Methylotuvimicrobium sp. KM2: one gene and its partner. The protein of the gene in region 1 binds, or shares a complex with, the protein of each later gene. Links are inferred from orthologs where the notes say so. Each region holds a gene or a part of one and is shown in the gene's direction. Other genes may lie near its edges. The genes, in order: dnaB and dnaG.

Evidence for each region.
Region 2: the proteins of dnaB (region 1) and dnaG are in contact, whole or in part, in a crystal structure (PDB 2R6A), measured with the Geobacillus stearothermophilus proteins. The link is inferred for Methylotuvimicrobium sp. KM2 from one-to-one orthologs. Residues at the interface, in WP_033016901.1 of Geobacillus stearothermophilus: Ser13, Glu15, Ala16, Gln18, Glu91, Leu92, Asp94, Ala95, Val96, Pro97, Thr98, Ala99, Ala100, Asn101, Tyr104, Tyr105, Ile108; in WP_049624496.1 of Geobacillus stearothermophilus: Lys456, Leu457, Leu458, Pro459, Ala460, Asn463, Ala464, Leu467, Leu535, Leu536, Ile537, Ala538, Gln544, Glu545, Asp548, Tyr549, His552.

Annotation. Positions count from the first base shown.
Region 1 is NZ_CP150634.1:3,074,754-3,084,280, reverse strand. Bases 6,317-9,214 are described here. They hold dnaB (replicative DNA helicase), read left to right. Parts: upstream 6,317-7,017; coding sequence 7,018-8,412; downstream 8,413-9,214. Other genes in these bases: alr (alanine racemase), read left to right, coding at 8,409-9,214. In the rest of the region: WJM45_RS12920 (efflux RND transporter periplasmic adaptor subunit), read right to left, coding at 1-491; WJM45_RS12915 (efflux transporter outer membrane subunit), read right to left, coding at 484-1,881; WJM45_RS12910 (CerR family C-terminal domain-containing protein), read right to left, coding at 1,869-2,540; WJM45_RS12905 (DUF1249 domain-containing protein), read right to left, coding at 3,594-4,046; WJM45_RS12900 (6-carboxytetrahydropterin synthase), read right to left, coding at 4,053-4,457; WJM45_RS12895 (PilZ domain-containing protein), read right to left, coding at 4,494-4,904; WJM45_RS12890 (tryptophan--tRNA ligase), read left to right, coding at 5,131-6,144; more of alr, read left to right, coding at 9,215-9,485. UniProt on the Escherichia coli protein: The main replicative DNA helicase, it participates in initiation and elongation during chromosome replication. Travels ahead of the DNA replisome, separating dsDNA into templates for DNA synthesis.
Region 2 is NZ_CP150634.1:100,569-103,469, forward strand. It holds dnaG (DNA primase), read left to right. Parts: upstream 1-539; coding sequence 540-2,264; downstream 2,265-2,901. Other genes in the region: rpsU (30S ribosomal protein S21), read left to right, coding at 1-26; WJM45_RS00450 (GatB/YqeY domain-containing protein), read left to right, coding at 49-498; rpoD (RNA polymerase sigma factor RpoD), read left to right, coding at 2,352-2,901. UniProt on the Escherichia coli protein: RNA polymerase that catalyzes the synthesis of short RNA molecules used as primers for DNA polymerase during DNA replication.

The DNA of each region.
Region 1 (9,527 bases):
TCCAGATGGGGTTTTCGTTGGACCAGCTCTTGAGCCAGTTCGTCCAATTCCTGGCCTAGCAATTGATATTCGCGTTGTGCGATGGCTTGTTGGCCCAATTCCATTTTTAGGTTGAAACGGGCTTGGGTGAGATCGCTTTGCGCTCTGCGTACGCGTAACTCGTAGTCGGTAGGGTCGAGACGGACGATTTCTTCGTCTTTTTTCAATAAGCCGCCTTCGATGAACTGATCGCTGACCGAAATGACCATGCCGTCGACACGCGAATTAAGATTGACGTTTTGCGCCGGGATGACATTGCCGAGCGCGAAAACGGTGGTTTGATAATCGATGGCTTGCGGCGTTATGATTTCGACCAATGGCGCCACGGTCGTAACGGGGGCGCGGACCGCGCGGGGCTTATTGCTTAGCCAATAAAAAGACAATGCCCCGGTAAATGCGATGATCGCCAGCGAAATCAGCAGTGTGGCGAATTTCTTGAAGGGATTAGTCATGGGTATCGTTCCTATTCGAAACCGGTTTGGTAAGCGGCCAGCCGCCTGCAAGCGACCGGTAAAGTTGAATTCTGTAATCGATCAATTCGCGTTCGGCGCGAATGAGTGTGCGCTGCATCGCTTGTAAGCTGTTCAATGTCGACAGCACCCGTAAAAAATCGAAAATCCCATAGGCGGACCGGATGCGAATGTTGTCATTGGCTTCGTTCAGATAGCGGAGCTGTTCTTTGAGGCTATTTAGCCGCTCGTGCTGGCGCGTTTCTTGTGCCAATGCGTTTTCGACTTCCTGCAACGATTGCAAGACGCTCTGACCATAGAGGTTCAGTGCTTCTTCTGTTGCAGCCTCGGTGCGCCGGACTTCCGCCACCCGGCGTCCGCCGTCGATCAAGGGCAGCACCAGATTGCCGGCCAACGTTGCCATCCAATTATTGAAGAAGGCTTGTAAGTCCGGAGCCGAGGTATCGAGGCTGGCCGATAAGCCGAGTTTCGGAAAGCGGTCGGCCACGGCCGCGGCAATACGAAGATCGGCGGCTTGCAAGCGATAATAGGCCTTCTTGACATCCGGGCGTCGTTGTATCAAATCCGAGGTCAAGCCGGTTTCGGGTAGGCCTGCGAGCTCGGGAAAATGATCGCCGGCAACAATGTCCAATGTTCCGGGGGCTTGTCCGGTCAAGACCGCCAATTGATTTTTTAATACCTCGATATTCGCGAGCACTGTATAGCGGTCGCCGACTACGCCTTCAAGTAATTGCCGCTGTTGGAATACATCGGCGGCGGTTGCTTGGCCGCCTCTGAAGCGGACTTCGACTAAGTCCGCGTATTGCTTATTGACTTCGATTTGTTCGTTCAATAAGTCGAGCTGTAGTTTTTGTTCGGTCAATAGATACCAAACGCGCGCTATTTCGGCCGACAAGGCAATCGCGGCGGTATGGATGTCTTGTTCGGCGGCTTTGATTTCCTGTTCGGCCGCGTAAGTGCCGGCGCGGATTCGGCCCCATAGGTCGACTTCGTAGCTGGCGATCAAGCCCAGCGAAAAGTTGTCGAAAGTCAGCGAGCCGGTATTGGCGTTATCCTCGATGAGGCGATTTGCGTTAGTCGTAGCATTAACGGCGGGGATCAATTCGGACCCTGCCTTGCGAGCTTCGGCTTCGGCTTGTTTGAGCCTTTCGAATGCCGCGGTGAGATCGAGGTTTTGCTGAAGCGCCGTATCGATCAGAGTATTCAACGCAGGATCGTTAAAGTTAAGCCACCAGCGGTCTTGAAGGGATTCGCCGCCGGTAATCGAAAACGTTTCCGGTACTGAAATCGGCGGATTGAATTCTTTGATATCAATACTGCATGCGCTGAGAAAAGCGACGATGAATAAAATCGAAGAATTTATGACTCGCATGTCTCGTCTCCAAGGCTTGGTTCGAGACGGTCGCGCAGTGCTTTAATTCCGGCCAATGAAAAATGCACGACATGATCGGCGTAGGCTGTCGGGTTCTCTAATTCCGGATTGTATCTTCGTGCCGGAAAGTGGCTTTGCATGTGTTTGATTTTCAAAAGATGAAAGCATTGGCCGATGATGCTGGCATGACAAAAATGTATCGTACGTTGATCCGCATTCGGTCCCAAGCATTCGGCAATGAGTTCAAGCATGGCTTGGCGCTGCGGATTGATTTCTTTTTCGAGAATTTCCGGCAGCAACGAGGTCGGTTGCGCCATTTCTTTGTTGATGATCGCGAAAAAATGCGAATCGTCGTCGGCGATGCGGGCGATCAAAGAGCGAATACGACCCGCTAGGCGTTTTTCTGGGGAAGCACTGGGCGCAACGCCGCCATCCGACGGATAAATTTCAAGGTCCTTGAGAAACGCATGGCGCCAGGCTTCGAGATAAAGACTTTCCTTATCTCGAAAATGATAATTGACCGAAGCAATATTAGTTTGGGCTTGTTCGCAGATTTCGGCAATCGTTGCTTCTTGAAAGCCTTTTTCGGCAAAAATTCGGCTGGCCGCGATAATTAAGCGGGTGCGAGTTTTTAACGGTTTGGCTGTAGGCTCGGGCATCGCGGATCAGATATTCAAACGAGAATTTCAAATATACATTTAAATTATCTAATAGACAAATTCCAGTCTTGTTTAATGACTCATGAGCCTGAGCGAGGGGCCCAAGAGTCCGAAACTACGAGCTTTCACAGTAACGATCATGAAGGCCTGGCCATCGCCCCGGCAGATGAAAGTGCGCGGCGTTGGCTGGGTTCGCTCCTTCCCAAGCTCGGCTCTCTCTGTTATACACAAGTATCGGTAAACTTGCTAAACAGAGGTCATCGTATATTTGGAAACGGTGTTGTTTGATAAATCTGCGGATATTGAACATTAGTGGCTTTCCCTCACCTAGCGTTAGGTGAGGGACGACGAAGGCGTCGCTCCCACAAGGGGCAGGATGCTCTGTGGGAGCGATCCCCTGATCGCGATTTCGAAGTCGAGATTGTTAAGTGACAATAAATGGTATCGAGGTCTCATCGGATAAGATTGTAAAAGAGTAATTTTTGACTTATGTGTAACGATGAGAACTCGGCTTGGGAAGGCAGTTCCGGAAGCTCTGCTTCCCGTGACGGCAAGCGGAGCTTGCGGAATCGTTTCCCAAGCAACGCTTGGGAAACAGCGATCGCTGAAAATCATGGAAACGGAGCGTCAGCGAAGTGATGATTTTTAGTCCCCGATAGCCGTAGCGCCGGGTGTTTTGCCGGAGTCTGCGCGAATAGCGCAGGCGGAGGCAAAATACAAGGCATCGCGACACGGCGTAAAGCCATTTGTGGGAGTGCTACGGAGCCGCATCGAGTATACGATGATGTGGCGTAGTGGCACGGACGCAGGGCGAATCGGGGCCGCCGAAGGCAATAATCGCCAAGTCATTTTTCGCTGCTGAAATCGGATGGACCCCATTTCAGCTTTCGCGAAAAATCTTGGCGCGCTTGAAAGAGTCCAAATCCACAAACTTTCACAGTAAGCGCCCGAAACAGTGTGCTTTTTGGAGGTTCGTGACTCGTTTAACAGGATTTTCTTGTCCCGAAATTGGATTAGCTAAGAGTGTATGGGGTGATAGAGGCTATGGGGAAATCAGGCTATAACTTCAGTGGCTTTTCGATCGGTGAATTGATAATTAATGCTCAGGCAGTGATCCAGCCATTTCAGCAAAAAATAATTTAATTGCCATTTATAATTTAAGATTTCAGAGATCTTGCCGGGGTCTTTGTAGACGCGAGAGACGTCTGATCTGGCATGATCGCGCAATACTTCGACGAGTTCCGCGTCCAAATATACGCGTACTGTGACATCCGGCACCCATAGATCGTTGGGTAATTGACCAAATCGATGGCTGAGTTTTACAGTAAGCGTGTGTGTCGAGCGTTCGAGAACCTCAAGCTGCAGGTCAGGTTTTTGCGAGGCTTTTCCGACCGCCGATTGTGCCAGATTTCTGATGTTCGGAATTAAGCTTAACAACTTTCGGTAATTAGAAGCACAGATGGTTTCCAAGCACGCCGCTTTGTTTTGCGGATGAATCCTGCTCATGATAGATCAGGATTCCCTATAACAGGCATGAGCGCTTGCGGTTTCCCATAAGGTCACTTGGTCGACATCGAACCCTTGTTCTTTAATATGTTGATAAATCATTTGACTCAATACTTCCGCGGTTGGATGCTCGTCTAGAGCCATGAATCGCTCTTGGGTTTCGGTTAAGTACGGAATGATCGGGTCGTTTTTATGCAATAGAAAATTATGATCCAAATGTTCGTTGATATAGTCTTCTACACACGCTTTTATGTCCGAAAAGTCACAAACCATGCCTTGCTCGTTAAGATGTTCTTGTTTAATCGTGATAGCAGCCTTAACGCTGTGTCCGTGAAGATGACGGCACTTGCCTGGGTGGTTCATCAGTCTATGCCCATAGCAAAAATAGACTTCCTTAGTAATCGTATACATGAGTTAGCAATCTCGGCCAATTTGGAATAATGTAAGTTAATGGCCTTTGATGCTCTTGATTGCGGCGGCAATTTCGTAGCGGCCATCATCTTGCTTTGTCGTTCTGACAACTTCGATATAGGCGGTCATGGGCGGAGTGATTGTGTTTTTGGGCGTAATATTGACCTCCATAGCGCTTCCGGGATCGAAGGACTGATCCGCAATGAAGGAGACACCAGAACCGCTAATGGATGTGCAAATTCCGGAATGACTTTCGCTTGCATCGGCTAACTTGTAGGTGAGTTCGCAATCGACGCTCATTCGGATGTAATTACGTTTTTCATCGTATTCCAGCATGTCAACTCTCTTCTTTATAATTGGATAAATTGTTTTTCCGTGAATGGCAGTGCTCGTTTTTGCTTTCAGACTGTTTGCGCGAAGTTTACTATAAATAAAATGCTTGTTCATGAAAATCACCTTGAAAGTTGCATAACTTCATATTATGAGATTCTGTTTTGGCATTGTTGCTCGTTAGCTACACTCCATACCTTTATAAAGTTAACCATTTTTTGAGCTTAAAGGGAGTTGTGGGTAAAAGTTTTCGGATAGACTATGGCTATTGATTGTAAATCATGTAATATTTTGCAGATTTTAACGATGTGAACCCCGTCAGGGTTTTGGGGATTTATTTATAATGACAAAAGCAACCGTTTTAACCGGTATCACGACCACCGGTACTCCTCATTTGGGAAATTATGTAGGCGCGATTAGGCCGGCCATTGCTGCTAGTAAGGATGCAAACGTCAGTCCGTTTTATTTTTTGGCCGATTATCATGCCTTGATCAAATGCCAGGACCCGGAAAAAGTCAGACAGTCGAGTCTCGAAATTGCCGCGACTTGGTTGGCGCTCGGCCTGGATACCTCGAATGCGGTGTTTTACCGGCAATCCGATGTGCCGGAGATTACCGAGTTGGCCTGGATGTTGACGTGCGTAACGGCAAAAGGACTCATGAATAGGGCGCATGCTTACAAGGCAGCGGTTGCCGAAAACGAACAAGGCGGCGAAAACGATCCCGACAAAGGCATTACGATGGGTTTGTTTAGTTATCCGATTCTGATGGCGGCCGACATTTTGATATTCAATGCACACAAGGTACCTGTCGGAAAAGATCAAATTCAGCATATCGAAATGGCTCGGGATATCGCCGGGCGTTTCAATCATATTTATGGCGAACATTTTGTTATCCCGGATGCGGTTGTGACTGAAAATGCCGCGACTCTGTCCGGTTTGGACGGACGGAAAATGAGTAAAAGTTACAACAATACGATCCCGCTATTCGAACCCGAGAAAAAACTCAGAAAACTGATTAACAAAATCAAAACCAATTCACTTGAACCGGGCGAGCCGAAAGATCCCGATGGTTGCACTTTGTTTGGTATTTATCAGGCTTTTGCCCGGCCTTCGGAAGTCGATGAAGTTCGAAAACTCTATGCGGACGGTATTGCTTGGGGTGAAATGAAAAAGTTGTTGTTCGAATATATCAACGACCATATTGCCCCGGCCCGAGAGCGTTATGAAGCCTTATTACAGGCGCCTGAGCATATTGAAAACGAATTGCAGGAAGGCGCTAAAAAGGCCCGCGATATAAGCGTGCCTTTTATGAAGCAATTGCGAGAGGCGGTTGGGATTTCTCGTATTGGGGTTTAGTGGTTTTGCTGGGGACGGAGCGCTACGTTAAGTGAAGAGATATGCACAAAAACTTCTCAAAATAGTTAGCTTTGCAGTGGTTCTGTGACCCGCTTGACAGGCTCGGCACCTAAATTCCATAGGTCATTGGTAATAATTCATAACCATGGCTTATTTAGGTGCTGGGCGAATACGTCTATGTGGGCTCTACGCCCTCGGATACCCTTATTTTTATTCTCCTTGGGTGGGTTCGCGGCGCTCCTCTAATGCACCTCGCACATTCAACCTAACGTTCATGAAGGTCTGGCAACCGCATCTTATTCGGAAACAACATTGTTTTTCATACCGAAAAATTAGATAAGGAGTCCGAATTAGTGAACTTTCACAGTAACGTTCATGATGGCCTAGCAATCGCCCCCGGCAAATGAAAGTGCGAGGCGGGTTAGGGTGCGGTCACTCGCCCGACAGGACGCCGTGAACCCAGCACCTAAATTATCCAAGATAGTTAACCATAGCCAATAGGCTATGGAATTTAGGTGCTGGGTGAATACGACCATGTAGGCTCGACGGCGGCTATCTGATCGCCAAGGATGGCGTGAATGCAGATTTTGCATTACGCCATGGATGGCGTGTATTAGGGCAATGCAGGAGCAATTGCCGAGGAGCAAAAATCTGCCCTGCCGCCGACGCCTGTCGATCGAGCAACCGCACCTTTCTCGGAGCCGGCATCGTACTTTCACAGTAAGTGCAGCGATTTTTTCGGTACGAACGGAGTAAACGAGTTTTCTCATAACTGAATCGCAGTAACTTTCTATGTGTCGGAATTCGGTGTGTCGGAATCCGTACCGATTTTCAATCAACTTCTATTTAGCAGTATTTCCCTTGACCGATATTATGTCTGAAGAATATGTATTCGACCGCGATTACGCAACCGAAGCTTTAAAAGTATCGCCGCATTCAATACAAGCCGAGCAATCCGTGCTCGGCGGTTTGATGCTGGATAACCAAACCTGGGATTCGATCGCCGATAAAGTTGTCGAAGGCGATTTTTATCGCAAGGATCATCGAATGATTTTTCGAGCCATCGAAAAATTGGCGGAAAAACAAGATCCTTTCGATGTCATTACCTTATCGGAGGCACTCGCTTCCGCCGGACAATTGAACGAGGTCGGCGGTCTGGCCTATTTAGGCACCTTGGCAAAGGATACGCCGAGTGCCGCGAATATCGTCGCTTATGCAACCATTGTTCGCGATAAGTCCGTTTTAAGGCAGTTGATCCATGTCGGAACCGATATATCCGACTCGGCTTTTAATCCGGAAGGGCGCGATACATCGGAGTTGCTCGAAAATGCCGAGCGCCAAGTATTTCAAATCGCCGAACAGCGCCAACGCGGGCAGGGCGGTTTCACGTCGATCAAGTCGTTGCTGGCGCAGGCGGTCGATAAGATCGAAATGCTTTATGAGCAAGAAGGCAATATCACCGGCGCGAGCACCGGATTCAATGATTTCGACGAAATGACCTCGGGCCTGCAGCCGTCCGATTTAATTATTGTGGCAGGCCGACCGTCAATGGGTAAAACCACGATCGCGATGAACATGGCGGAGAATGTTGCAATCAAAGGCGATAAACCGGTTGCGGTGTTCAGTATGGAAATGCCTGGAGACTCCTTGGCGATGCGTATGATGTCCTCATTGGGGCGTATCGATCAACATAAAATTAGGACCGGTAAACTTGACGACGACGAATGGCCGCGTTTGACTTCGGCGATTAATTTATTGGCCGAAACCAAATTGTTTATCGACGATACGCCGGCGTTGACGCCGACCGAAGTCCGCTCGAGAGCGCGGCGATTGATGCGCGAACATGGTCAGCTGGGTTTGATTGTATTGGATTATTTGCAATTGATGCAGTCACCGGCAAGCGGTGATAGCCGGGTTCAGCAAATATCGGATATTTCCAGGGGGCTCAAAGCCTTGGCCAAGGAACTCAATGTGCCGGTTATCGCATTATCTCAGCTTAACCGGAATTTGGAGCAGCGGCCCAATAAACGGCCGGTGATGTCCGATTTGCGTGAATCGGGCGGTATCGAACAGGATGCCGACGTGATCGTGTTCGTTTATCGGGATGAGGTTTACAATCCGGATAGTCCGGAGAAAGGCGTGGCCGAAATTATCATCGGTAAGCAACGTAACGGTCCGATAGGCACGGTCAGGTTGACTTTCCTCGGGCAATACACTCGATTTGAAAACTTTGCCGGAAACCCTTACGGCGGAGACGATTACGAATGACGCCGGCCGCTTATGTCAAATTGAACCTAGATGCGTTACGCCATAATTTGAATGTGGCCCGGCGTTACGCACCCGACTCTAAAGTCATGGCGGTGATTAAAGCCAACGCTTATGGACACGGATTATTGCGCGTCGCGGAACGCTTAACCGAAGCGGACGGCTTTGCCGTGGCCCGCGTCGATGAAGGCATTCGCTTGCGCCAAGCAGGTATTACGCAACGCATCGCGGTTATGGAAGGTTTTACGTGTTCTGAGGAATTGGACGATTTGATCGATTTCGGTTTAGATCCCTTAATTCACTCGTTCGGGCAGTTGGATATCATTGATCGAAAATTCGGCTCTATCGGAATCAATGCTTGGTTGAAAATCGATACCGGCATGAACCGTTTGGGGTTTTCGGCTGACGAGGTCGTAAAAGTTCATCAGCGTTTGAGATCGAGCTCGTTAATCAAGCAACCGGTTGGTTTTATAACCCATTTGGCAAATGCCGACCTGAGATCCGACCCAATGACTTTGAAACAAATCGACTTATTTAACAGGACATTGTCGGGTTTTGCAGGGCCGCGTAGCATCGCGAATTCAGCCGGGATTTTAGGTTGGCGGGAAGCGTTGACCGACTGGGTAAGACCCGGAATTATGTTGTATGGAATTTCTCCGTTCCCCGAAACGACTGGAGGTGATTTCGATTTAAAGCCGGTCATGGCTTTGCATTCCCGGTTGATTGCCGTTAAATCCGTACGGCAAGGCGATACGGTGGGTTACGGCGGTACTTGGGTGTGCGATAGGCCGATTAAAATGGGGGTTGTCGCAATTGGCTACGGGGACGGTTATCCTCGTCATGCTCGATCCGGCACGCCGGTTCTTGTTAACGGCAAGCGCGTCGCGATGATCGGTAGGGTATCGATGGATATGATCACGGTCGATTTGAGCGGACAAGACGATGCCAAGCCGGGTGATCCGGTGACGCTATGGGGAGGCGGATTGCCGATCGAAGAGGTGGCGTCTTGGTCGGGAACCATCCCCTACACACTGGTTTGCGGCATTACTCAGCGAGTGCAGATTGTTGAAGAGTGATCTACTCCCTTCTTACTGAAGAATCGTTCAACTTTGTTGGGT
Region 2 (2,901 bases), 3.0 Mb from region 1 along the record:
TGCGCCGCGGTCGTCCGCAATTATAATTCGGCCGGAATTGATATTAGTATGGAATTACTAAAAGACCGTATCAAGGAAGATATGAAAGCCGCTATGAAGGGCGGCGATAAAGCGAGACTTGCCGTGATACGTTTAATCATGGCGGCCATCAAACAGCGCGAGGTCGATGAGCGTATCGAACTCGATAATGATCAGATCATTGCTGTGCTCGATAAAATGGTCAAGCAGCGCAGGGAGTCGATTAGGCAGTACTCAGGGGCAAGCCGCATGGATTTGGTCGAGGTCGAAGAAGCCGAGATTTTGGTGATTCAGAACTATCTGCCGCAGGCACTAACCGAGCAGGAAATTGATGAAATGGTTGCCGAAGCGGTTGAGCAATCCGGTGCCGAATCGGTTAAGGATATGGGTAAAGTGATGGGGTTGCTGAGGAATAAAATGCAAGGCCGCGCCGATATGGCTATTGTTAGTGCAAAAATTAAAGCCGTTTTAGCAGGGTGATAGTCCGATTCGTCTATTAAAGTTTGAGTTCCGGGTAATCTATGTCCGGTAGAATTCCTCGAGACTTTATTAATGATCTCCTACTGCGAGTTGACATCGTTGATTTAATCGACTCGCACGTTCCTTTAAAAAAAACGGGTAGCAACTTTGTAGCGCGCTGTCCGTTTCACACAGAAAAAACGCCTAGTTTTTCGGTTAATCGTAAAAAACAGTTCTTTTATTGTTTTGGTTGCGGAGCCAGCGGCAATGCCATCAGTTTCTTAATGGATTTTAGCCATTTGGATTTTGTCGAGGCGGTCGAAGATCTGGCTGCATTTGTCGGTGTTTCGGTGCCGCGCGAGTCAATTGTAGCGCCGGCAGGAAGCTCCCGGAGCGATGTCGGGCCGATCTACGAATTGATGGATCAAGTAGCCGCATTTTATGCTGAACAATTAGCGAGCGGAGACGGCAAGAAAGCGATCGATTATTTAAAGCGTCGTGGTGTTAGCGGTGCAATCGCTAAGGCGTATCAATTGGGTTATGCGCCTGAAGGTTGGAATACGTTGGCTTCCCGTTTCAATTTTGAGGCGCTTACTAAAGCCGGGTTGCTTGTTAGCAAGGAGGGCGGGGGTGGATATGATCGCTTCCGCGGGAGAGTCATGTTTCCTATCCGCGATAAGCGTGGGCGCGTCGTGGGTTTCGGCGCGAGGGTATTGGATGATTCTTTGCCGAAATACTTGAATTCACCGGAAACGCCCATATTTTCTAAAGGTAATGAAGTTTACGGGCTTTATGAATTACTGCAAAGCCATTCAAGGCCGGAACGGATTCTGGTGGTCGAGGGCTATATGGATGTGGTGGCTTTGGCTCAGTTCGGTATCGGCTATGCCGTTGCGACCCTAGGTACGTCGACGTCCAAGGCGCATATGGAATTATTGTTCCGGTTCAGTTCGGAATTAGTGTTTTGTTTCGATGGCGACAAAGCCGGAAAAGAGGCGGCTTGGCGTGCGATGGAGGCGACTTTTCCTTGTTTGAAAGATGGTAGGCAGGTAAAAATCATGCTGCTGCCGGAAGGCCAGGATCCCGATTCGTTGATTAGGGCGGAAGGTGTTGCTGCATTCGAGCGTGGTATTGCTTTGGCTGCAACGCTATCCGAATATTTTTTCGGCCGAGTTCAAGACGAATTGTCGCTGGAGTCAATGGAGGGGCGTGCACAGTTGATTAGTCGTTCGAAAAAGTATTTAGAGCAATTGCCGGTCGGCGTATTCAGGGAGATGATGTATCAAAGACTTCAGGATTTATCGGGTTTCAATAAACTGGACGTTTTAGAAAATACGGCTACACTCTCAAGGGTACCCAAGGTTGCTGTCCATAGGGATAAAAAGCGTTTATCTCCTGCAAGGGTGGCTATCTCATTGCTGTTGCAAAATCCCGATTTGATCGAGGTTGTCGAGCAAAAAGAGCTTGATTGGGAGAGTTTGAACTTTCCCGGCAAAGAATTGTTTAAGGAAGTTGTCGATCTGATTTCGAGCGAATATCCGAAAAATCTTTCCATGCTTTTAGAATTGTTTCGTGGACGAAATAGTGAGAAAGTCGTGAAGCAACTGGTCTTTTTGGATGTAATGGTTCCCGAGGATGGGGTTCGTGCCGAATTTTCAGACGCTTTGGAGCGATTGAATGCGCAAGCGAGAGAAAGTCGTATTGAGCAGTTATTAGAAAAAGAGTCGGCGGAAGGCTTAAGTCGAGAGGAGCGAGAAATATTAGGGAGATTACTGGTAAGCCGATAAAAGGGAATTCGTATTAACATAAAAAAGAATATGTTGTATAATTTCCTGTTCAGCGTAATTGTGCTGATCGTATTCTGTGAGTGAGTGATGAATCAAGAACAACAGCAGTCCCAACTTAAACAATTGATAGCCAAAGGTAAAGTGCAAGGTTACTTGACGTATGCCGAGGTTAATGATCATTTGCCCAGCGATATTGCCGATCCGGAACAGATAGAAGATATCATCGGTATGATCAACGACATGGGTATTCAAGTTTATGAGGATGCCCCCGATGAAGACTCGCTTATTACCGACGGCGCTGCGGTTACCGGTGATGAGGATGATGATGACGAAGTAGCGGCCTTAGCCTCGGTTGATAGCGAGTTCGGCAGAACTACCGATCCGGTTCGCATGTATATGAGGGAAATGGGATCGGTTGAATTACTGAACCGGGAAGACGAATTAAAAATCGCCAAACGCATAGAAGAAGGACAGCAACAGGTTGTCAGAGCGATTTCTCGATCCTGTAAAGTCGTTGATGAATTCATTAGTGACTTTGACTCCATATCGGACGAAGAAGGTGGTATTCGTTTGACGGACTTAGTATCCGGCTTCGTTGATCTTAGTGAACCGGAGGCGGTTTTCAGTAGTCAAGCGG